Regions from separate parts of the Brevibacillus sp. JB24b genome, predicted to be linked through region 4. Evidence: riboswitches for the same ligand, from Rfam matches in the RefSeq annotation. Region 4 holds a riboswitch; each other region holds the start of a gene.
The links. Region 4 has a riboswitch for cobalamin ahead of ACQV1I_RS14070 (FecCD family ABC transporter permease). Riboswitches for the same ligand answer to the same signal wherever they lie in the genome.

Region 1 (5,440 bases), 170 kb from region 4:
CGATATTTTTTACAAAAGATGATTGAAGGTGTCTACTGGATTGATAATCAGCACTTGACCCATTATGAAGGAACCTATGAAGAAGCGAGAGAAAAGCGCAAAAAGCACCAATTAGCTCACAATCATACAATGGTAAAATACAAGCAAAAAAGCTTACATGTACAAGATGCACAAAACAAAGAACAGAGTAATAATGATCAGCTCCAAAAGGTACCTGATGACCAAGCTGAAACTGTAGAATTTGTACATCAAACTAGTCAAACAGAGAATAAGAAACAGGTACAATTAGCTCCTCTCAATAAAGCAAGAGTACCTAAAGTGAATCCTTTTAAACTTCAGCAATTAGAAACTGAGATTGCTCAAAAAGAAGCGCAATGTGAGCAGTGGCAGCGGGAAATGGAGCAAGTTAAGAACGACTATGTACAGCTTCTTCACTACCAGAATCAAATAGCAGAACAAGAACAAGAGATCAAGCAGCTTTATGAAAATTGGTACGCTATGCAAGGAGAAGAATAGTTTGAACCCAGTATGGTAAGCAAGAGCAGGCAGCAATCATTCGAAGGAAGGAAGCTGCCTGCTTTTTTATATACCTTAATATTATAGAGGTTTGCGTATGGGGGAGATAGTGTGTAGTTTTTGCGTTGTAGGTGTTCCACATGCAAAGAAGGGCTTTTCTCTATAATTTACGAGTTGTTCGATTTACCGCTTTACTCAAAGCATCATCTAGTACATGGGCATATTGCATCGTAGTATCTATTTTTGAATGACCTAATTGAGCTTGAAGCTGATGAGGATCAGGGTTTAATCGCAAAAACTGGGTAGCAAAGCTATGACGTAACTTATGTACAGAAATGTCTGGCATTCCAAATGCACTTCCATATTTTTTTACTAATTTCTGAACGGAACGTAGATCGATGCGGTGGCCGATTGGTTTTGTAGGTGATACCGTTAGAAATAAAGCATCCTCATTAGCAGGTGGCTGATACTTCTGACGTGTATTCAGATAACGGAGCAAATATTCCTTTCCCCAATCACTGAAGAATGGGGCATCTTCCTTTTTTCCTTTTCGAATCATTAGTACCTGATTTTTCTCCAGTACCACGTTTTGAAGGTTCAAATTAACAATTTCAGATACACGAAATCCTCCAGAAAGGACTAACGCGATAATGGCGACATCTCGATCCCGATTTCGATAATGAAAATGTAGCTTTTTCTTGGTATCACAGAACTGCAAGTAGCCATGGTACACAAAATCGACGAATTTTTGGATTTGATCATCTACTAAAATTTTAGAGCGGATAGCGTTTGCACGAGCGAGCGGTGTAACCTCTTCCACATGTAACTCAATTTTTGCCATCACGTTTCGCTGCAAGTAAGATTCACCATGTTCATCCTCTGAGAGTGCAGATAAATAGTAAAACAGGGACTTTAAGCTAGAAAGCTTGCGAGATATTGTCAAGTCACTGTATTCTTTTTTTGCACTTTTAGTGGGTTTAGTTAATAGTAACGAACGCTCAAATAGATGAGAGTCCTGTAAATAGAGAAGATAGGATTCTACTGTTTCTTTGCGTAGTCCCTCTAGCTCATTGAGTGTAATCTCGCTCATTGCTTGGGCAGTGGAGAGGCCCTCTGCCATTAGCCACCGAAAAAAGAATTCAAAATCACGTAGATAGCCGAGTAGAGTCGAGACGGAAGCGCGTTTCGATCTTTTATGATCCACATATTTTTCAACAAACCAAGGAAAAGAAGGGATTCTCTCAAGGAGTTGTAAGGAATCCCGTTGTTTAGTTGTAGACATGAGAATGACCACCTATCCTTTGCTCAACTTCGTATATCGAAATAAATACATATAAAAATTTCAATAATCCGTTATCAAAATGACTTTATACTGGTACAATGATATATCTGTAAGGGCTGTAGATAGCTTACTATTGATTATAGAACATTTGTTCTTGTTTAACAAGCTATATACGTGGGGTTTTGTTATCCTTTACGCTTATTGATTGGAGACTAGTTAGAAATTTTCAAGTGACAGTTACATTATTAGATAAGATGCAGCAACCTAAGTTAACGTTGCGTTTTACATGAGTAGAGATGTAATTATTAAGGAAAAACAGATAAAAGAGGCAATTTTTACATGAAGTGTAGCTGGTTGTCTTACCTATCAGTTCGTCGAGTTTTATTTTTGACTTGTAGGCATTTTGTAGCTTGCTCTTTTGATAGAAACATTGTATGCTAGGTGACAAGACTACATTTAGTGTCTCATATGAATGTTATATACTACATACTGATAAAAGTTACTTTACCGCCGAGAATTAGGTGTCATTTTGCGACTTAATAGGGAATCTGGTGAAATTCCAGAGCTGTCCCCGCAACTGTAAGTGTGGATGAAATGAGCAGACCACTGTATAAGCATGTCTCAGGCGACTTATATGGGAAGGGCTCAAAGTAAAGTGAAACACAAGTCAGTAGACCTGCCCATTCTCTTAGTTTCGCATCTTCGGGGAGTGGGAAGTTGGAACGGTACTGGGATTAAATAGTAGCGGCTATTTGCTTTGCTATTTTTTCTTTTGTTGTGCCGTTTTAAAGCTCACCCATGAAGGGATGAGCTTTTTATGTTGGCAAAAAGTAGCATTTATCAGCAGTCAGCTTACTACCATCTTATGTCCTTTATACATGAAAGGGGGGTGTATCGATGCTGATCGTATATGATTCCAAAACAGGAAATGTGAAGCGTTTCGTCCAAAAACTAGATTTCCGATGTATACAAATTTCCGATGATATCGTCATAAACGAACCTTTCATTCTGATTACATATACAACGGGATTTGGACAAGTTCCTGAAACGACACGACAATTTCTAACTCAACACTCTCAATGGATGAAGGGGGTTGCAACTAGCGGGAACATGAATTGGGGGACTCGCTACGGATTAGCAGCTGACCAGATTGCCGACCAATACAATGTGCCATTAATCATGAAATTTGAATTGAGCGGTACCAAAAGAGATGTAGAAACTTTTAAGCAGGAGGTATTTCACTTTGTCCACGCAACTACCACAATGGATCACGTTGAACAACGAAATTATGGTGAAGAAAGACGGGAAATTTCAGTTTCATAAAGATTTAGAGGCAGCGAAGAGTTATTTTGTTGATTACGTAAATCAGAATACAGTCTTTTTCCATAACTTACGTGAGAAGATTAACTACTTGATTGAAAATGACTACTATGAAGCTGAAGTGTTTGAAGGCTATGAATTTGCCGATATCGAACGGGTCTATCGCTATGTATATGATAAAAAATTCCGCTTCCCATCCTTCATGAGTGCGTTCAAGTTTTATCATAACTATGCGATGAAAACAAATGATGAAAGCAAATTTCTTGAGCGTTACGAGGATCGAATTGCTGTAGTTGCCCTATTCTTAGCAAAAGGGGACAGCGAAAAAGCACTGCAATATGCAGACTTATTAATTTCGCAAGAATACCAACCTGCTACTCCTACCTTCTTAAATGCAGGTAAGAAGAGACGTGGAGAGCTAGTTAGCTGTTTCTTACTTGAAGTAGATGATTCTATGAATTCGATTGGGTTCTCTATTAATTCGGCCTTGCAATTAAGCAAAATTGGTGGCGGTGTGAGCTTGAATCTAAGCAAAATCCGTGCGGCTGGAGAGCAGATCAAAGGATTAGATGGGAAGGCTAGTGGTGTTCTTCCTGTGATGAAGCTATTTGAAGATGCGTTCTCATACGCAAATCAGCTAGGTCAACGCGATGGTAGTGGAGTTGTTTATCTCAATATTTTCCATGCGGACATTCAAGAATTCCTAGATACAAAAAAAATCAACAGCGATGAGAAGATCAGGATTAAAACCTTGTCACTTGGCGTTGTTACTCCTAATAAATTCTTCGAGCTGGTAGAAAAAGATAAAGACATGTACTTGTTCTATCCTCATACTGTGTTCCAAGAGTATGGTCAGCACTTAGACGATATGGATATCACTAGTATATATGACGAGCTGGTAAATAACCCACGTGTCCGTAAGAAAAAAATCGGAGCACGTGATCTGATTATGAAATTAGCCCAAATCCAGATGGAATCTGGTTATCCATATATTATGTATGTTGATAATGTCAACGAATATCACGCATTAAAAGAGATTGGTCGAGTTAAATTCTCTAATTTGTGCAGTGAAATTGCCCAACTCAGCGAAGTTTCCTCCATTAATGATTATGGGGTGGACGATGTTATTAACCGGGACATCTCTTGTAACCTGGGTTCGCTTAATATTGTAAATGTAATGGCGAATAAGAGAATGAAAGAAACGATTCATTTAGCAATGGATGCTCTTACAGAAGTGAGTGACCGTACAAATATTTCGATCGTTCCATCTGTAGCAAAAGCAAACCGCGAGCTTCATTCTGTTGGCTTGGGAGCTATGAATCTACACGGATATTTGGCTAAAAATAAGATTCCTTATGAATCGAAAGAAGCGATTGATTTTGCACGTACATTCTTCATGATCTTGAATTTTTATTCATTAGAACGATCTATGCTTATTGCAAAAGAACGAGGAATTACTTTCCTAGATTTTGAGCGTAGTGAATATGCATCAGGTAGTTATTTTGAACGTTATCAGCAACATGATTACTCACCAAAAACAGAAAAAGTTCAACAATTATTCGAAGGTCACCATATTCCAACAAAGGAAGACTGGGCTCGTTTGCAGGATGAGGTACAAACCTATGGACTCTACCATGCCTATCGTTTAGCGATTGCTCCAACAGGCTCCATCTCTTATCTGCAATCCTCTACAGCATCAATCGCACCGATTACACAACGTATCGAGGAGCGCGAATATGGTGATTCCAAAACCATTTATCCAATGCCATTCTTAGATGATGATAATTTCTTCTACTATAAAGAGGCATATGATATGAACATGTTCAATGTAATTGACCTAGTAGCAGAAGTACAGGTGCATATAGACCAAGCGATTTCTACTATTTTGTATGTAAAAGATGACGCGACCACACGGGATCTGGCTATGTATTATATCTATGCCCAGAAAAAAGGTTTGAAGACGCTGTATTATACCCGTACAAAGAAAAAAACCATTGAGGAATGCGTTAGTTGCAGCGTATAAGAGAGGAGTATCGCAATGTCTAAATTTGAAGCAGTGAACTGGAATGAACCGGAAACCCAGTATACCGAGATGTTATGGACGCAAAATACATCTCAGTTCTGGTTAGATACAGAGATTCCAATTTCGAAGGATTTAAAATCATGGACGAACCTCACGGATAATGAACGGGATACGTACATGAAGGTATTAGGTGGATTAACATTGCTTGATACGGAACAAGGAAATGTTGGGATGCCAATGATTGCCCAGCATGTGAAAGAGAAGCAAAAGAAAGCCATTCTGATTTTCCAAGCGGCGAT
Region 2 (5,440 bases), 1.7 Mb from region 4:
CAAATAAGGGAGTTAATGGAGTTAACAAGACACCGGGAATCCATGTGGTATGCACGAGATAAAAAATAAAGGTAGTTGCTAAAATTTCAGGTATCAATTTCCAATTTCTTGAGATATGTAGTCTTTGCATTATGTATAAAAGGACTGGTTCAAGAATGAGTTCGTACAGCATTAACATGAAAAAGGAGACGCCCGCAAAGGAAACGAGTACCCAGAAATCAGATTTGTCGACAAACATAGGAAACAGAAAGCCGACTGTCCAGAGAATCGTAACCAATAGGAACACGACGATGGCGCTTGAGAACAAAACCAGCAAAGTTGCAATAGCGATAGCTAGGCCATTAATCCAGAATCCACCTTGCTGACGATCCCCACTCATCACAGCGCGTCGAAATAAAAAAAGTCCCGCTGTCGCACACAAGCCTACCATTATGGCAAAAGTCATGTGATTTGTCATATGTATCATCACCTACTATAAAAATAATACGTAGCAGGAGAGGAAAATGTTACAACAAAGCGGGGAAAAATGTAACCTTTTCAATTATGCCAAAATCTTACTCGACCCAGGTTGTTTTCTGTGCAAAAGGCTTGCGAGTAGTACGAGGTGTGGCTTCGTCAGTTGGATAGCCAATGAATAACGAACCAATCACCTTCTCTTGATCGGATAGGGATAAGAATGCTTTGAGACGTTCATCTCTTGCTAGACCTACACCGCGCGTACGCCACACAAAACCTAGTCCTAGCTCAGACGCCATCAGCCACATAGAATGGATAGCGCAGCTTACAGCGTAATCATTATCAAGCGAGGAAGCTTCGTCTCCGTCTACGATTTGTGATGTAGCGATTATAATGAGAGGGGTAGCTAGAACATTTTTCATGGACTCTTCTACTAAATGAGGTTTGGTAGGAAAGCGTTCAAGTAAGAAATCCTGTGCTAGTTGGTTAAATCGTTCTTTAGCAGCGCCTTGAATAACATAGAAATGCCAAGGTTCTCGCAAGCGATCATTGGGTGCTAGTACAGCTGCTTCTAGTAACTGCTCAATCTTTGCCTTTTCTACATCGCGACCATCGTAGGCACGTATAGCTTGACGCTGTTGTAATGTGTTTAAGAGGGACATGTTTTAACAACCTTTCTATAATATGTTAAATATGATACTGTTTATTCAAATATGTTTTTGTCTTTGCATAAAAATAGAAGATTTCTAATAGTATGTCAGTATACGATCTTCTTTTACTTCTTGTCCAGTCCCGAGTGGGCTAGACAGAAAAGTATGGACAATAAAATGCAAATTGGATTATGATAGAAGTAATCACATAAGCTTGGGAATAAAGGAATTGTTACATGAGAAACGATTCACATGGGGAAGTTGGTGAAAATCCAACACGGTCCCGCCACTGTAATTGGAGAGCCCGCTTTTGTCACTGGATATAACAAATATTCAGGAGGCGAAAAGGAGCAGGATGCGATCCATGAGTCAGGCTACCCTCTTTATTCTAACAACACCGCCAGACCTACGGCAGATGGGGAGGTGTTATGAGAGCAGTTTTGCTACAGAAGGGGACACTCCTTTTCAAAAAATAACAAGCTCATCATAACAGCACTTCTCACGTAAGTCAGACGGGGGGGAAGTGCTGTTTTTTTATTGTATAAAAATGTAAGATCGATTGCAAATAAGGATAGGGGGCTTGGAGTAGATGGATAAAGGAAAAATTCTACTAATTGGCTTTGGACCAGGACATCATGATCACATTACGCATCGCGCAAAAGAGGCTATCCTAGAATGCGAAGTGGTAATTGGCTACAACACTTATGTAGATTTAATTAGAGAACTAATCTCAGAAAAAAGTGTCGTACGTACTGGGATGACAGAAGAGGTTAGTCGTGCTCAAGAAGCGGTAAGATTGGCTGAGTTAGGTAAAGTTGTTGGCGTTATTTCTAGTGGGGATGCTGGAGTATACGGCATGGCCGGATTAGTCTATGAAGTACTTGTAGAAAAAGACTGGAAAGAATCCACTGGGGTGAAGGTGGAGGTTGTACCTGGGATTTCATCAATTCAATCTTGCGCCTCTTTATTAGGTGCTCCAATCATGCACGACGCTTGCACAATCAGCTTGAGTGACCATCTTACACCGTGGGCAACGATCGCTAAGCGTGTGGAAGCAGCCGCTTCTGCTGATTTTGTAATTGCGTTATATAACCCTCGCAGTGGTCGTCGTACACGACAAATTGTAGAAACACAGCAAATTTTATTAAAATATCGTTCTCCTGATACGCCTGTAGGAATCGTGAAAAGCGCCTACCGAGACCGTGAGCATGTTGTAATTACAACTCTTGCAGACATGTTGCAGCATGAAATTGGAATGTTGACAACGGTAATCATCGGAAACACGACCACCTTTGTTTACGACCAAAAAATCATTACACCACGCGGATATCAACGTAAATATACGTTAAATCGTATGGAACAACCGCTAAAACCTCATGAACGTTTACAGGAGAAGGCAGAGCCTTGGGCGCTTCACAGTCAGCCTGAGAGTGGAGATCTGTTATCTGGCTCTTCTTCTGAACAAGGCCAACCAACTGGTGGAGTGACTGTAGCGACGTCACCACAAGCTACAATACAAGAAGCTCAAGTTTCTGACTCAACACCATTAGCGACAATGGAAGCCCTTTCAAATCCCAGGCAATGCTCTGGAGAAGTAGAGCAGGTACCTGAAAACTCTTTTCAGGTAGAAACGGAGAGCTTTCAAGCTCCTAAACAAGCGGTTAAAGCTTTTCAACTAGCGATGGAAGCGCTTGCGTGTGTTGATGAAAAGACAGCCTTAGAGCTTAATCAGGGTATCACTCCTCCACCACGTCCGTTTAGCGGAGTTGTTGATATTTTAGAGCTAGGCGTTTCGCCTGGCGTAGCGCGCAAGAATTTTACCTCTGAACAAATGCGACTCTTGGCAGATTTGACTAAAGATGGCGGAGAAATGATGTATAGCATTGAGCATCAAATTCTTCTCCGATTACCTCAGGTAGATCCGGAAAAAGTAACAGAACAATTAAGAGCAGTAGACTTTCAGTTGTTTCCGATCGGAGCTAGTGCACAGGTAAAAGCATGTGATTTTTGTGATTTAGAAAAGGATGAATCCATACCCGTAGCTGAAGAATTAGGCAGACGATTGGATGGTCTAGCTGTGCCTAAAGATTTAAAAATTGGTTTTAACGGCTGCGGAATGGCATGCTATGGTGCGGTTATGGAGGACATTGGTCTTGTGTATCGACGTGGTGCATATGATGTGTTTTTAGGTGGTAAACGTATTGGGCGTAATGCACATCCTGGACAACGCATTGCCGAGGGAGTACCAGAAGAGCAAATTATTGGCCTTGTAGAACGAATCGTGGATGAATATAAGGTAAAAGGTCATATCGATGAACGATTCCATAAATTCTTTAAACGTACAGGGCAAGTACTTGAATATCGTTATCAGGAATTCATAGCGCCGTTGCAAATCGAAGAACCGTGTGGAGATTAAGGGGGGGAATTCTTTGAACGGAATACTTTTTATCGGTCATGGTAGCAGAGATGCCGAGGGAAATGAGCATCTTCTACAGTTTACACAGCGAGTTACTGAGTTGTTAAAGGAACAAACAGAGGTAACACTGTATGAGACTTGTTTCTTGGAGTTAACCAGACCAACCATTATGCAAGGGGTGCAAAAAATAGTAGAGCGCGGGGCTACCACTGTAGCAATGGTACCATTAATGCTGTTTCAAGCAGCCCATGCAAAACTACACATTCCCCATGAAATAGATGAAGCTAAAGCGAAATATCCACATGTCGATTTTCGCTATGGCCGCCCTATAGGTGTCCATGAAGATATGGTGCAAATTTTGCGAGATCGTTTACAAAATACAACCACATTTACTCCACTAGAACAGGCAAACAAGGATAGTGCCATTCTTTTAGTAGGTCGTGGGAGTAGTGACTCGGACGCAAACAGTGACCTATGTAAAATAGCTCGTTTGTTGTGGGAGAGCACAGGGGTAGGTAACGTTGAAGTGGCGTACATGGGCGTTACCTATCCAACAGTGGAAGAAGGGTTAGTTCGTTGTGTGAGACAAGGAGCTAAGCAAATTTATGTCCTTCCTTATTTGTTATTTACGGGTATTCTGTTAAAGCGTCTAGAAGAGAATTTACAACAGTTTCATCAGGAGTTCCCTGATATACAAGCATCGATGAGCGAGGCGTTAGGCTTCCATGAATTGCTAGAACAAATTGTAGTAGATCGCTCTGTGGAAGCACTACAAGGACGGGCATTAGCCAACTGTGATCTTTGTCAATTTAGAAAACTTGCTGTATTCGATCATCACCACCACGATCATGACCATGATCACCACCATGACCATGATCACCACCATGACCATGATCACCACCATGACCATGATCATCACCACGACCATGATCATCACCATGACCATGATCATCACCACGACCATGATCATCACAATGCAAGTGGACATAGTCATACCCCGATACCAAAAAACGAACAAGCATCCTGTAGCAAGGAATCGCAAGCTACAGAAGCTAATGAAAAACGGGGGGTACGTGTATGATCCTGTTTTTGGCAGGAACAAGTGATGCACGCGAATTGGCTGTTCTTTTGAAGTCAACAGGTGTTGATCTACTGGCAACGGTTGTCACTGATTCTGCTGCAAAAAGCTTGGAGGAAGAAGGTATTGCCACGCGGGTAGGAAGATTGCCACTAGCGGATATGATTGCCTTAGCCAAGGAGCAGAAGGCCACAACCATTGTGGATGCGAGTCATCCTTTTGCAGAGGAAGCTTCTAAAAATGCTATGGCATGCGCAGAAGAATTACAGCTCCCTTACATTCGTTTTGAGAGGGAGACCCGTAGTTATGTTGATCATCCTAATGTGCTCTTGGTGGAAAATTATGAACAAGCAGCATTGGAAGCAAAAAGCAGAAAAGGCGTGGTTATGCTAACCACTGGAAGTAAAACACTCGGTACTTTTACCAAGCATTTGCTAGGTGATCCTGAGATTCGTTTGATTGCAAGAATGCTGCCACGTAAAGACAATATGGAAAAATGTGAAGAGTTAGGTGTAGAGCAAAAAAATATCATTGCTATGCAGGGTCCTTTTTCTAAAGAATTGAATGCCGCTCTGTATACTCAATTTGGTGTTACTACAATGATTACGAAAGAAAGCGGTAAGGTGGGCGCAGTGGATGAAAAGCTGGAGGCAGCCCTAGAGCTTGGCATCTATACCATTATGATTGACAGACCTAAACTCGTGTACGGAGAAACGCATCACACATTTGATAGCGTTTTGAAAGCGATAAAAACACACGCTACGATCTAAAAATATCGTGGGAAAAGAAGGGGAGTTATAATATGTCATCGCAATTTCATACGGAATTTAAACCATTAAC
Region 3 (5,440 bases), 200 kb from region 4:
AAACCTTTATAAGGGCGATAATAGGAAAAAAACCGACGTAACACGAATTTATCACTCTTTTCTCTCTTGTCTACTAGTGAAAACATTACTGCTAAGTATAAACGATCAAAAACTGAAAGTGAATATCTTTCTCATTTAGAAGTGTACTGTAAAAATTCTTACTTCTTTTGTTCCCTTCTTCTATTATCCTGTGCATTTTACTGAAAACTGGTAAAGCATATTGGTTTTTAATCGGTGCTGTTTAAATAGGAACGGCAGCATTCCAGTAATTAGGAACCCCCTCCCTAACTAGAAATGCTGCCCGTCGTCTAACCTGTTTCGTTTCAGTTCCTTGCTTTCTCTTTTCTTACGTCTTTTCAGCAGAACCCATTTGTCTGTCCTTTTCCATCCTACGTTTTTTCCGATCTTCATAACGCTGCTATGCTTGCTCATACTGTCGTTACTCTTCTTCTGTTTCCGGGATGATCGGTGGAGCTAACGTAGGTTTTCCCATATCATCTAGAGCAATAAGCGTAAGTTAAGCACGTGATGTTACTCTTCTTTCCCCCGTTATTAAATTCTCAGATTCTACTTCAACGTACTAAGGAATAGCCGTTATCGTATTTCTGACCAACCGAGTGGCTGTCACCATATTTTCTAAAGAAGCAATCGTCTCCGTACGACCTCTCGTCTTTAACCCGCAATCAGGATTAATCCAAAATTGTCTGGATTCAAGGACCTGTAGAGCATTCTCAATCATTTTCACTATCTCTTCCACAGTTGGAACGCGGGGACTATGAATATCATAGACACCTAGACCAATACCTTTTAGATAGGAGTGATTATGGAAGGAATGGATTAGTTCACCATGGCTCCGCGATGTTTCTATCGAAATAACATCAGCATCCAGATCGCTAATAGAATCTATAAAGTCATGAAACTCGCAGTAACACATATGAGTATGAATTTGAGTAGTGTCTTTTACAGAAGAAGTGGTTAACCGGAATGCTTTTACTGCCCAATCTAAATACGCTTCCCACTCCGTTTTCTTTAACGGTAGCCCTTCACGTAATGCTGGTTCATCGACTTGAATCATAGTAATCCCACTTGCTTCCAACGCCTCTACTTCCTTTTGTAAGGCTAGTGCGATCTGATAGGTTACCTGGTGTCTGGAAATATCGTCACGTACGAAGGACCAATTTAATATAGTGACTGGACCTGTGATCATTCCTTTGACCGGTTTAGATGTAAGAGATTGAGCATAGATGCTCTCCTTGACTGTCATTGGTTCAATAAACTCTACATCTCCATAAATTACAGGCGGTTTCACACAACGAGAACCATAGGATTGCACCCATCCATTCTTAGTAAATGCAAATCCCCCTAGTTTTTCACCAAAAAATTCCACCATATCCGTCCGTTCAAATTCCCCATGAACCAACACATCAAGCCCAACTTTCTCTTGTATGTCAATCCATTCACGGATTTCTGCTTGTAAAAATTGTTCATATTGTTCTGCCGACCATTCGCCCTTCCGCCATTTATTTCTCGCCTGACGAACCTCTGTTGTTTGTGGAAAACTACCAATCGTTGTAGTCGGGAGAATCGGTAAATGCAAGAGGTTTTGTTGTTGTTGTCGCCGTTGTTCATAATCAGATGCACGCTCTATCTGATCTAAATCCAAGCTGGCCACAGCCTCATGTACACGAGGGCGATTTCTAGCTACAGAGTTCGCTACTCGTTCTATAATTGCTTGATTCAGAGCGAAAATCTCTTTAACGCTTTCCTCTTTGTTGTGCAACCAATCTGTAACATGCTTGATTTCCATTAGTTTTTCATCTGCAAACGCCAATGAATCTTTAACTAGTGAATCAAGCTGTGTCTCTTGGTTTAAACTGATCGGAACATGGAGCAAACTACTAGATGGCTGAATCCAGATACGTGATGCATCCACGTGACTTCTGATTTTTGAGAGAAGATTTGTCTTATGGGTCAGATTGGCGCGCCAAATATTCCTGCCATCAATGATACCGGCTCCAAGTACTTTGTCTTGTGGAAATCCACTTGTAGTGATCTGTTCAAAGTTACGTCCCGCATCATGGACAAAATCTAACCCAATTCCTGCAACAGGTAAATGGATTACTTCCTTGTAGAATGTAACAGAACCAAAATAGGTTTGTAGCATGATTTGTAGTTGTGGAACAGCCTCATGAAGTTGTTCATAGATGTAGGAGATCGTCTTCATTTCGTCTTCGGATAAAGATGTTACGAGAATCGGCTCATCCATTTGAACCCATTCCACGCCTTCCTGCGCTAATTCAGTCAGTACTTGCACATAAAGAGGGATGAGCTGCAAGATAATAGCTGGTATCTGCAAAGGATCAAACCCTTTGGATAGCTTAATAAAAGTATAAGGTCCCACCATGACAGGTTTTCCGTTAATGCCCAGCTTCTCTTTCGCCTCTTTATAAGCAAGAAGCGGCTTATTTTCTGTAAGAACGGGTTTGATATCCTGAAATTCCGGCACAATGTAGTGATAATTGGTATTAAACCATTTGGTCATTTCGCAAGCAACCGCTTGTTGGTTACCACGAGCCATAGCAAAATAGGTGGACAAAGGTACTGCCCCACCAGCATATTCATAGCGTTTTGGAACATAACCGAACATCACAGCCATATCCAACATGTGATCATACATGGTGAAGTCATTGACCGGTATCAGGTCAATACCTATTTCCTTCTGCTTTTGTAAATGCTGGAGTCTACCTTGCTCCATTTGAGCAAGAAACTCCTTCTCTTTAATTGTTCCAGCCCAAAATGCTTCTAATCCCTTTTTCCATTCGCGATTCTCACCAATGCGTGGATATCCTAAACTGCTGCTTATTCCTTTGCTTATTCCTTTGCTCATGCTTGTTCGCCCTCCTAGACAGGTTATTTTTCGTTAAAGAACCAACTCAAACAAAAAAGCATCTCTTCCAATCAAAAGATGGTTAGAGATGCTTGAACAAGCAGTGAATATACGTATACAACTGCCACAGCTATCCTAACACCTCCCTATCTCCCGTAGGTCACACAGTGTTGTCGAAATAGGCAGGTCTCCTGACTTAAGAATCATCATCAGCACATACCTTCCCAATCCTAATGGATCAGTGGTATTTTTTGCACTAACTCCTCTTTTACAGTGGCGGGACCGTGACGGATTTACACCGTGCTTCCCTTTTCATCCTTGATACTGATCGTTCAAAGAACCTATTTCCACATATTTAATTCAATAATATTAATACGAAAAACATAAACAACTATACTCTTTTATCTAGGTATGTTTGCTATCATAATACAACTTCACACAAAATTCCACATCTTTATTCAATTGCGTTTTTTCTTACCTTAGGGGACTTGTGTTACTTACATGCTGACCGTATTCGCACGCACCTTGTACCAGCATCCCCCCATCTTGCCCAAAATTAGGCTGCAAGATATGAATTCATTCTCTTTTTACCTATGTTTCCAGTTCTACTCTTCTTGTCCAATTGATAAGCATATAAGGACATCTACAGGAAAGGAGGCAATCATATGAGTCGAAACCGCAAGGCATACTATCCTTTCATCGGTCCATGTGATCCTTGTCCGCCACAAAGGGTTGTAACCTATGAGACGCCGCCACAACTCTATTTGGGATTTCAACCCCCGAATTTACCCCAATTTGATCCGTACAAAGCTCTTTGTCTAGGAACCCTTTGGCCTGCTCTGTATGCGCCATATGAAAATCCGTACAAAGGGGGAAAATAAAAGTGAGCGATCATGGTACTCAAGCGGATGAACAACAGCAACAATTTTATGAGCTGCTTCATCAAATTCAGGTGCTAGACTTTGTTCTAGTGGAATTAAACTTATATCTTGACACCCACCCTACTGACATGGCAGCCATTAAGCAATTCAACGATACTGCTCAGCAAAGTATGACACTGAAGCGCCAATTCGAATCTTCATTCGGACCTCTGATGAATTTTGGCAATAGCTTTGCCCAATACCCATGGTCGTGGAAAGATGTACCTTGGCCTTGGCAGGTGTAAGAAAGGGGGATTTTGAATGTGGATCTATGAGAAAAAGTTACAGTATCCTGTTCGCGTAAGCAAATGTGATCCTCAAATGGCAAAGTATTTGATGGAACAATATGGTGGAGCTGATGGAGAATTAGCAGCTGCTCTACGATATATGAATCAGCGCTATACAGTTCCTGACAAGGTCATTGGGCTACTAAACGATATTTCCACAGAAGAATTTGCCCACCTCGAAATGATTGCAACAATGGTATATAAGCTAACGAAGGATGCTACTCCTGAACAACTAGAAGAAGCAGGTCTTGGCGCACATTACGCAAGCCACGATAAGGCTCTGTTTTTTCATGATGCAGCCGGTGTTCCTTTCACGGCTACATATTTTCAAGCAAAGGGTGATCCAATTGCAGACTTGTATGAGGATATTGCTGCGGAAGAAAAGGCAAGGGCTACATATCAATGGTTGATTAATATGACTGATGATGTCGACCTAATCGATAGCCTTTCTTTTCTTCGCGAACGTGAAATTGTGCATTCTCAACGGTTCCGTGAAGCAGTGGAGATTTTAAAAGCAGATCGTGAACAACAGAAGATTTTTTAACTAAGTAGCCAACAATATGAGAAAGCTATACAAAAGAATACGAAAGGCGACTTGACCAAATTTCTAGTTAGAGATTTGGTCAAATGTTTTTCTACGCTCTATTTCCTTTATGCACGTATCCAACCATATGAAAAAATTTTCATTTCTCGAAATAACAGAAATATCTTAATTCATACTTTACAGATCGGAATTATAGGAATATAATGAGGCTACATTTTACAATTGATTAGGAGGATCATTATGAGTAGAGCTTTTATACATTCATTCTTCACATTTCTGTTAGGGGCTTTCTTATTAGTCGGTTGCAATAGCGAGGGAGCACCCCCATCCACCTCTAATGCTCCAACCAGTGAACAGGCAGATGCCCAGGCTCAAACATTGCAAGTTCAAAACGCAGGTGACGTGGTTATCGCTGCTACAGACAAATCAAAATCGCCTGAATCGGCTAAAAATAGAAAAGACACGGTTGTAGTAGCTTTAACAGAACCAGGTGGGGTTTTTAATCCATATTTTTATCACAATGGTTATGATGGGAACGTTACCTCCGTGATGTTTTCCCCACTTGTTGATATTGATAGGAATGGGAAACCAGCTCCGAAATTAGCAGAAAAGTGGGACATTTCCACCGATCAGCTTACATATACCTTTCACCTACGTAAAAATCTGAAATTTAGTAATGGAGAGCCCTTGACTGCTAATGATGTCGCCTTCACTCTAACTATTTTGCATGATAAAACGTATGACGGGGAAACAGAAATCGCTGAAGCACACATTAAAGGCGGGAGTGCATATAAAGAAGGTA
Region 4 (5,440 bases):
GATCGGGTGAAAAGATTAATTCAAGAGTTAAATGAAGTTTGGGACTTAGAAAGACCAGAGTTCGTGCTTCATAAAAAAGAAGTTCGTCTTACAGATTTTTTGATAGATATAGAAGATAAATTTATGTATTTATGCAAACAAAAAGAGGTGATATTCTCCATTATTCACTCGTTTGATGCTGAGTGTCGAGCTAGCTTTGACTCGTTTAGGGTAGGGGAGGTGATAGAGAATATTGTTTCCAATGCTATAAAGCATACCTCAACTGGGGATAGCATCCTACTTGAAGTTTTTTTAATAGATAGATCCTTTAGAGTTACTGACTCAGGAGTTGGTTTTGCAGAACAAGAATTAGCTGTTATTTTTACTAAATATCGTAAAGGGAACAACAGTGGTATACATAAATCAAGTGCTGGACTTGGTTTGTACATTTGTAAATTGATTGTGGAAAAACATGAAGGGACAATCAAGGCGTATAATCACGGTGAGGGTGGCGCTGTCATAGAGTTTACGATTCCTGTGTGACTTGTAGTAACTGAGAATTTTATATTGAAATCGTGGAGATGAGCAAGGTATGTAACTTTTGGAAATGTCTTGTTTGCAAAAAGAAAGAGGTTGAAAAGGGTATGGTAGATACCAACCCTCCTACCTCTTTCTATGTGCCATCCCTAGAAGCCTTTATACTGAGGTTCTTCTTGTTCCAATTGTTGAACACGAGATTCTAATTGATCAATAATGGTTTGTGCTTGCTCAGCTGATTGTGTAAATGCTTGCTTTGCCTTTTTATTTTGTGTACTTAATGCAAAGGTTTCTAAATTAGCCTGTGCACTTTTTAAACTAGCTAATGTTTGTTTTACTGATGAAGCTACTGTCATCCTTATCACCTCCGGATTTAGTATGTCTCTAACTCTTTGGTTTAAATACAAGTGCCCCTAAAAAACCAAAAATAATAGCAGCAGAAATACCTGCACTGGTCACTTCAAAAATGCCTGTAATGATCCCGATGATTCCATCGCGTTGCATTTCTGCCATAGCTCCATGGACTAGGGCATTCCCGAAACTCGTAATGGGAACGGTAACACCAGCTCCAGCCCATTTAATTAACGGTTCATACCAGCCGAGTCCATCCATAATGGCTCCAACTACCACTAGGGTCGACATTGTATGAGCAGGTGTTAGTTTGGCAACATCCATTAATAACTGCCCAATGACGCAGATGATGCCTCCTACGATAAATGCCCAAATAAAAATGCTCACTCATTTCCCCCCCTCTCAATAGCTACAGCGTGTGCTATGCAAGGAATCGTTTCATCTTGTTGAAAACTGAGTGGTGAAAGTAAAGCGCCTGTTGCCACTACTAAAATTCGATTCCATTCCCGATTAGTTAACCGATTAAGCAAATGACCATACGTAACAGTAGCACAGCATGCACAGCCGCTACCTCCTGAGAACACCTCTTGATTGTCGTTATAAATTAATAATCCACAATCTGTAAAAGCTTCTTCACGAATGGAGAACCCATGTTTCTTTAACAATTTTCCAGCAATCGAATGGCCAACTTTTCCAAGATCACCCGTAACAATCAAATCATAATAATCAGGTCCAATTTGCATATCTCGAAAATGGGCTTGTATAGTATCTACTGCAGCGGGAGCCATAGCTGCCCCCATATTAAGAGGATCAGTCAGACCCATATCAACGACCTTCCCAATCGTAGCAGAGACAACTTTTGGCCCTGTACCTTTAGGTGCCACAACAGCAGCTGCAGCGCCAGTTACCGTCCACTGTGCAGAGGGAGGCTTTTGTGAACCATATTCTGTGGGATAGCGATACTGTTTTTCAGCAGTCGAATTATGACTGCAAGTACCAGTAAGAACATAATTAGCTGATTGGCTATCTATCAATTGAGCTGCTAATGCTAAACCTTCCATGGACGTTGAACAAGCACCAAATACACCTAGATATGGTACCCCAATGGTACGTGCTGAAAAGCTTGAGGAGATAATTTGGTTCATCAAATCTCCTGTAATCAGATAATTGATATCTCCTTTTTGTAAACTCGCTCGTTTTACTGCGAGGTCAAATGCCTCTTCTAGCATGATTTTTTCTGCCTTTTCAAAGCTGTCTTGTTCCAGCCAGGTGTCACTGTGAAGAATATCAAAATCATTCGCAATTTTTCCTTGTGCTTCAAAAGGTCCACCAACCGTAGCGGTGGATAAAATCGTTGGTTTGCTTGGAAAAATCCATGATTGATGTCCTTTTAACATCTTAAGATCCTCCTATACCTACCGCATAAGTAAAAAACCATTTTAGTAATGCGATGAAAAACGCGGCAACTACTCCAAAAACGATAACAGAACCTGCTAATTTAAACATGTTACCGCCTACCCCAAGTACATACCCTTCACTTTTGTGTTCAATAGCTGCTGAAGCAATCGAATTGGCAAAGCCAGTAACAGGAACAGCAGTTCCAGCCCCTCCAAATTGTGCCAGCTTGTCATAAACGCCAAAACCAGTCAGAAGAACAGAAATAACGATTAGAACAGCAGAGGTCGGATTTCCAGCGCTTTTTTCATCAAAGTGAAAAAAGTGAATGAAAAAGGTTTGAATAACTTGTCCTAATAAACAAATCAAACCACCAACCCAAAAAGCTCGAATCGTATTTTTAAGCACAGGTCGGGGCGGTTCTAACGCTTTTGCAAATGCTTGGTATTCGATTTGGGTTGCCGTTAATTTTTTGTTTTTTGTAGCCATCTTTAACTCCTTTATTAATGTAGTCAAAGTTAATTTGGAATACAAAGCCAGTTTTTATACCTTACTTTCATATATAAAAAACCACAAAGTAACACAACCTAAATGAGACAGAAGGTATTAGAAGTTCTAGGGAGGGTATTTATGCCTGAATTCTGGGAGATTGTTTTTAGATCAATTGTTACGCTTTTTACATTATTGTTCTTGACGCGATTAATGGGAAAACGTCAAATTGCCCAAGCCACTTTTTTTGAATATATTGTGGGTGTCACAATTGGTTCTATTGCGGGATTCATTTCTGCTGACGTTGATGATAGGTTTATGAATGGGTTTGTTAGTATGATCATTTGGGCCCTTGTACCGTTTCTTTTCAGTTATCTATCGGTCAAAAGTAAGACAGTGAGCGATATGGTTGAAGGAAATGCTCGTGTGTTGATCCAAGATGGTAAGATTATGGAGGACAATCTCAAGAAGGAGAATTATACAGGTGAGGAATTGTTAGAACAATTACGCCTAAAAAATGTATTCTCGATAGCTGATGTTGAGTATGCGCTATTAGAACAAAATGGTCAGATTAGTGTTCTGCTAAAAAAAGAAAATCAACCACTTACTTCCAAAGATCTGAATATCCAAGGTGCTCCAAGTAGAGAACCTCAGACGGTCATTTTGGATGGAAATATTATGCTAGAGCCGTTGGCAACCACAGGTTTATCAAAAAGATGGCTTGAAACAACTTTAGATAAGATGGGCATCGTCTTAGATAACGTTTATATCGGACAAGTAGATAGTTACGGGCAATTGAATGTAGATTTATATGATGATCAAATTACGGTACCGGTGCCACAAGAGAAACCATTGACATTGTCCACGCTAAAAAAATGTCAGGCCGATTTGGAGACTTTTTCTCTTGAAACGAAAAATGATGTGGCTAAAAAGGAATATGAGCAGGGTGCTCTACGCTTAAAACAAATGATAGAAGGGGTAAAATCCTTTTTACAAAGCTAAAAAGGGTTACGATATGGACGCTTTGAATAGAAATATAGGAGGCCGAGTATAAAATCGGTTGCAACTTGCTTGAAAGGTAAGCTATCCTTAATTGGATGGCTTTTTTGCTTTCTATACATATAATTTAGAGATAAAAAAATAAGTGTTAAAGATATGAGAAATCTAGGAATTACGATAATAAATTAATAACATAATTAACTTTATGTAAACAAATAATGATCTGAATACTACCAAACTACAAACATTACGTAAATATTTTACAAAGTTCTTACAAACATATCACAAATTCACCATTACCTTGCCATGTTCCACCAAATCGTGTTACACTCACAAACAATTACAACATTTTTATATCCATGTTACGGTGTTTGATTTAAGGATCAGACTTAAAAGGGAAGTTCGGTGAAAACCCGATGCGGTCCCGCCACTGTATATGAGGAGCTACATCCGATACACCACTGTTCACTTTTACAGAGAATGGGAAGGGAGGATGATTGCGACGATCCATGAGCCAGGAGACCTGCCGTAAGATGTAACACTCCCACGAGGATGGGCAGGTGTTTGGGTAGGTCGTGTGGTGATATTATACATACGCCTATAAGGAATTGGTTTGTCCAAAAACCCAAGCATCTGTCTCCTTTTGGAGCGGATGCTTTTTTGTTTCAAATCTCAGAATAATAAAATGTTAATGGGACGTACAGGTCCAACTCGGTGCTACCTGCACCTGAAGCTTGGGTGATCACCAAGCTTCTTATTTCAAATTATGCTTTTGTTTACTTTGCATTACACAGGGGGGAGAAGCATGCAACAAACCGCCACGACAGCCCCAACGTCAGTTAACAGCATCGGTACACATTATACAAAAAACTGGATAGCGAAATTGATTGGAAGCGGCGTGGTTTTATTTTTATCTATGACGGTGGCAATCATGCTGGGACCAGTGCAAATTGACCCAGTTACCGTTTGGAAGGTAATAGGTTCACATGTTCCTTTTGTCCAAAACTGGATAGTAACTGATGTACCTAACGCTCAAATGCATATTGTTTGGGATATTCGAATGCCACGTGTTTTATTATCTGCGATTGTAGGTGCCGGCTTGTCTATTGTTGGGATCGCCATTCAGGCATTGATTCGTAATCCTTTAGCTGATCCCTATATCCTAGGAGTATCATCGGGGGCATCGGTGGGGGCAACAGCAGTGTTGTTATTTGGTAGTTTGGGGGTATTTGGTTCGTATGCGCTTTCTTTAGCGGCTTTTTTAGGCGCTCTAGCTTCGATTGTATTGGTGTTTCTTTTGTCGCTGGTAGGTGGGAGAGTGCAATTAATACGTCTGTTGTTAGCTGGAATAGCTGTTTCTATTATGTTGTCAGCGCTTACTAGTTTTTTTATTATGCTGGCACCGAGAGCTGAAAGTCTTTCAAGTGTTCTGTACTGGATGATGGGGAGCTTCACTCGTGCCAAGTGGGAGTCACTTGTATTGCCAACTATTGCGGTAATTGCTTTCTTTCTATTTTTATGGATGAATGCACGCAACCTAAATTTGTTGATATTGGGGGAAGAAACCTCTACGCTGTTGGGTTTACATCCAGAAAATATGCGTAAGATCCTACTGATTACGATTTCCCTTGTTACAGGTTTACTGGTTGCTGTAAGCGGTAGCATTGGCTTTGTTGGTTTAATGTTACCC

Region 1: another riboswitch for cobalamin. It lies ahead of nrdI (class Ib ribonucleoside-diphosphate reductase assembly flavoprotein NrdI); the one in region 4 lies ahead of ACQV1I_RS14070 (FecCD family ABC transporter permease).
Region 2: another riboswitch for cobalamin. It lies ahead of cobJ (precorrin-3B C(17)-methyltransferase); the one in region 4 lies ahead of ACQV1I_RS14070 (FecCD family ABC transporter permease).
Region 3: another riboswitch for cobalamin. It lies ahead of metE (5-methyltetrahydropteroyltriglutamate--homocysteine S-methyltransferase); the one in region 4 lies ahead of ACQV1I_RS14070 (FecCD family ABC transporter permease).

What each region holds. Positions count from the first base shown of each region.
Region 1 is NZ_JBNVQV010000001.1:2,823,023-2,828,462, reverse strand. It holds gene abc-f (ribosomal protection-like ABC-F family protein) at 1-516, shown strand, start outside; gene xerS (tyrosine recombinase XerS) at 677-1,798, opposite strand; cobalamin riboswitch at 2,301-2,496, shown strand; gene nrdI (class Ib ribonucleoside-diphosphate reductase assembly flavoprotein NrdI) at 2,696-3,121, shown strand; gene nrdE (class 1b ribonucleoside-diphosphate reductase subunit alpha) at 3,087-5,141, shown strand; gene nrdF (class 1b ribonucleoside-diphosphate reductase subunit beta) at 5,157-5,440, shown strand, end outside.
Region 2 is NZ_JBNVQV010000001.1:1,337,090-1,342,529, forward strand. It holds gene ACQV1I_RS06545 (hypothetical protein) at 1-457, opposite strand, end outside; gene ACQV1I_RS06550 (nitroreductase family protein) at 555-1,118, opposite strand; cobalamin riboswitch at 1,313-1,506, shown strand; gene cobJ (precorrin-3B C(17)-methyltransferase) at 1,696-3,522, shown strand; gene ACQV1I_RS06560 (sirohydrochlorin chelatase) at 3,536-4,603, shown strand; gene cobK (precorrin-6A reductase) at 4,600-5,370, shown strand; gene ACQV1I_RS06570 (precorrin-8X methylmutase) at 5,403-5,440, shown strand, end outside.
Region 3 is NZ_JBNVQV010000001.1:2,799,517-2,804,956, forward strand. It holds gene ACQV1I_RS13350 (ABC transporter ATP-binding protein) at 1-44, opposite strand, end outside; gene metE (5-methyltetrahydropteroyltriglutamate--homocysteine S-methyltransferase) at 581-2,887, opposite strand; cobalamin riboswitch at 3,052-3,247, opposite strand; gene ACQV1I_RS13360 (spore coat associated protein CotJA) at 3,553-3,768, shown strand; gene ACQV1I_RS13365 (spore coat protein CotJB) at 3,771-4,052, shown strand; gene ACQV1I_RS13370 (manganese catalase family protein) at 4,069-4,638, shown strand; gene ACQV1I_RS13375 (ABC transporter substrate-binding protein) at 4,879-5,440, shown strand, end outside.
Region 4 is NZ_JBNVQV010000001.1:2,995,550-3,000,989, reverse strand. It holds gene ACQV1I_RS14100 (sensor histidine kinase) at 1-522, shown strand, start outside; gene ACQV1I_RS14095 (DUF1657 domain-containing protein) at 666-872, opposite strand; gene spoVAE (stage V sporulation protein AE) at 901-1,254, opposite strand; gene spoVAD (stage V sporulation protein AD) at 1,251-2,264, opposite strand; gene spoVAC (stage V sporulation protein AC) at 2,266-2,751, opposite strand; gene ACQV1I_RS14075 (DUF421 domain-containing protein) at 2,893-3,753, shown strand; cobalamin riboswitch at 4,099-4,295, shown strand; gene ACQV1I_RS14070 (FecCD family ABC transporter permease) at 4,556-5,440, shown strand, end outside.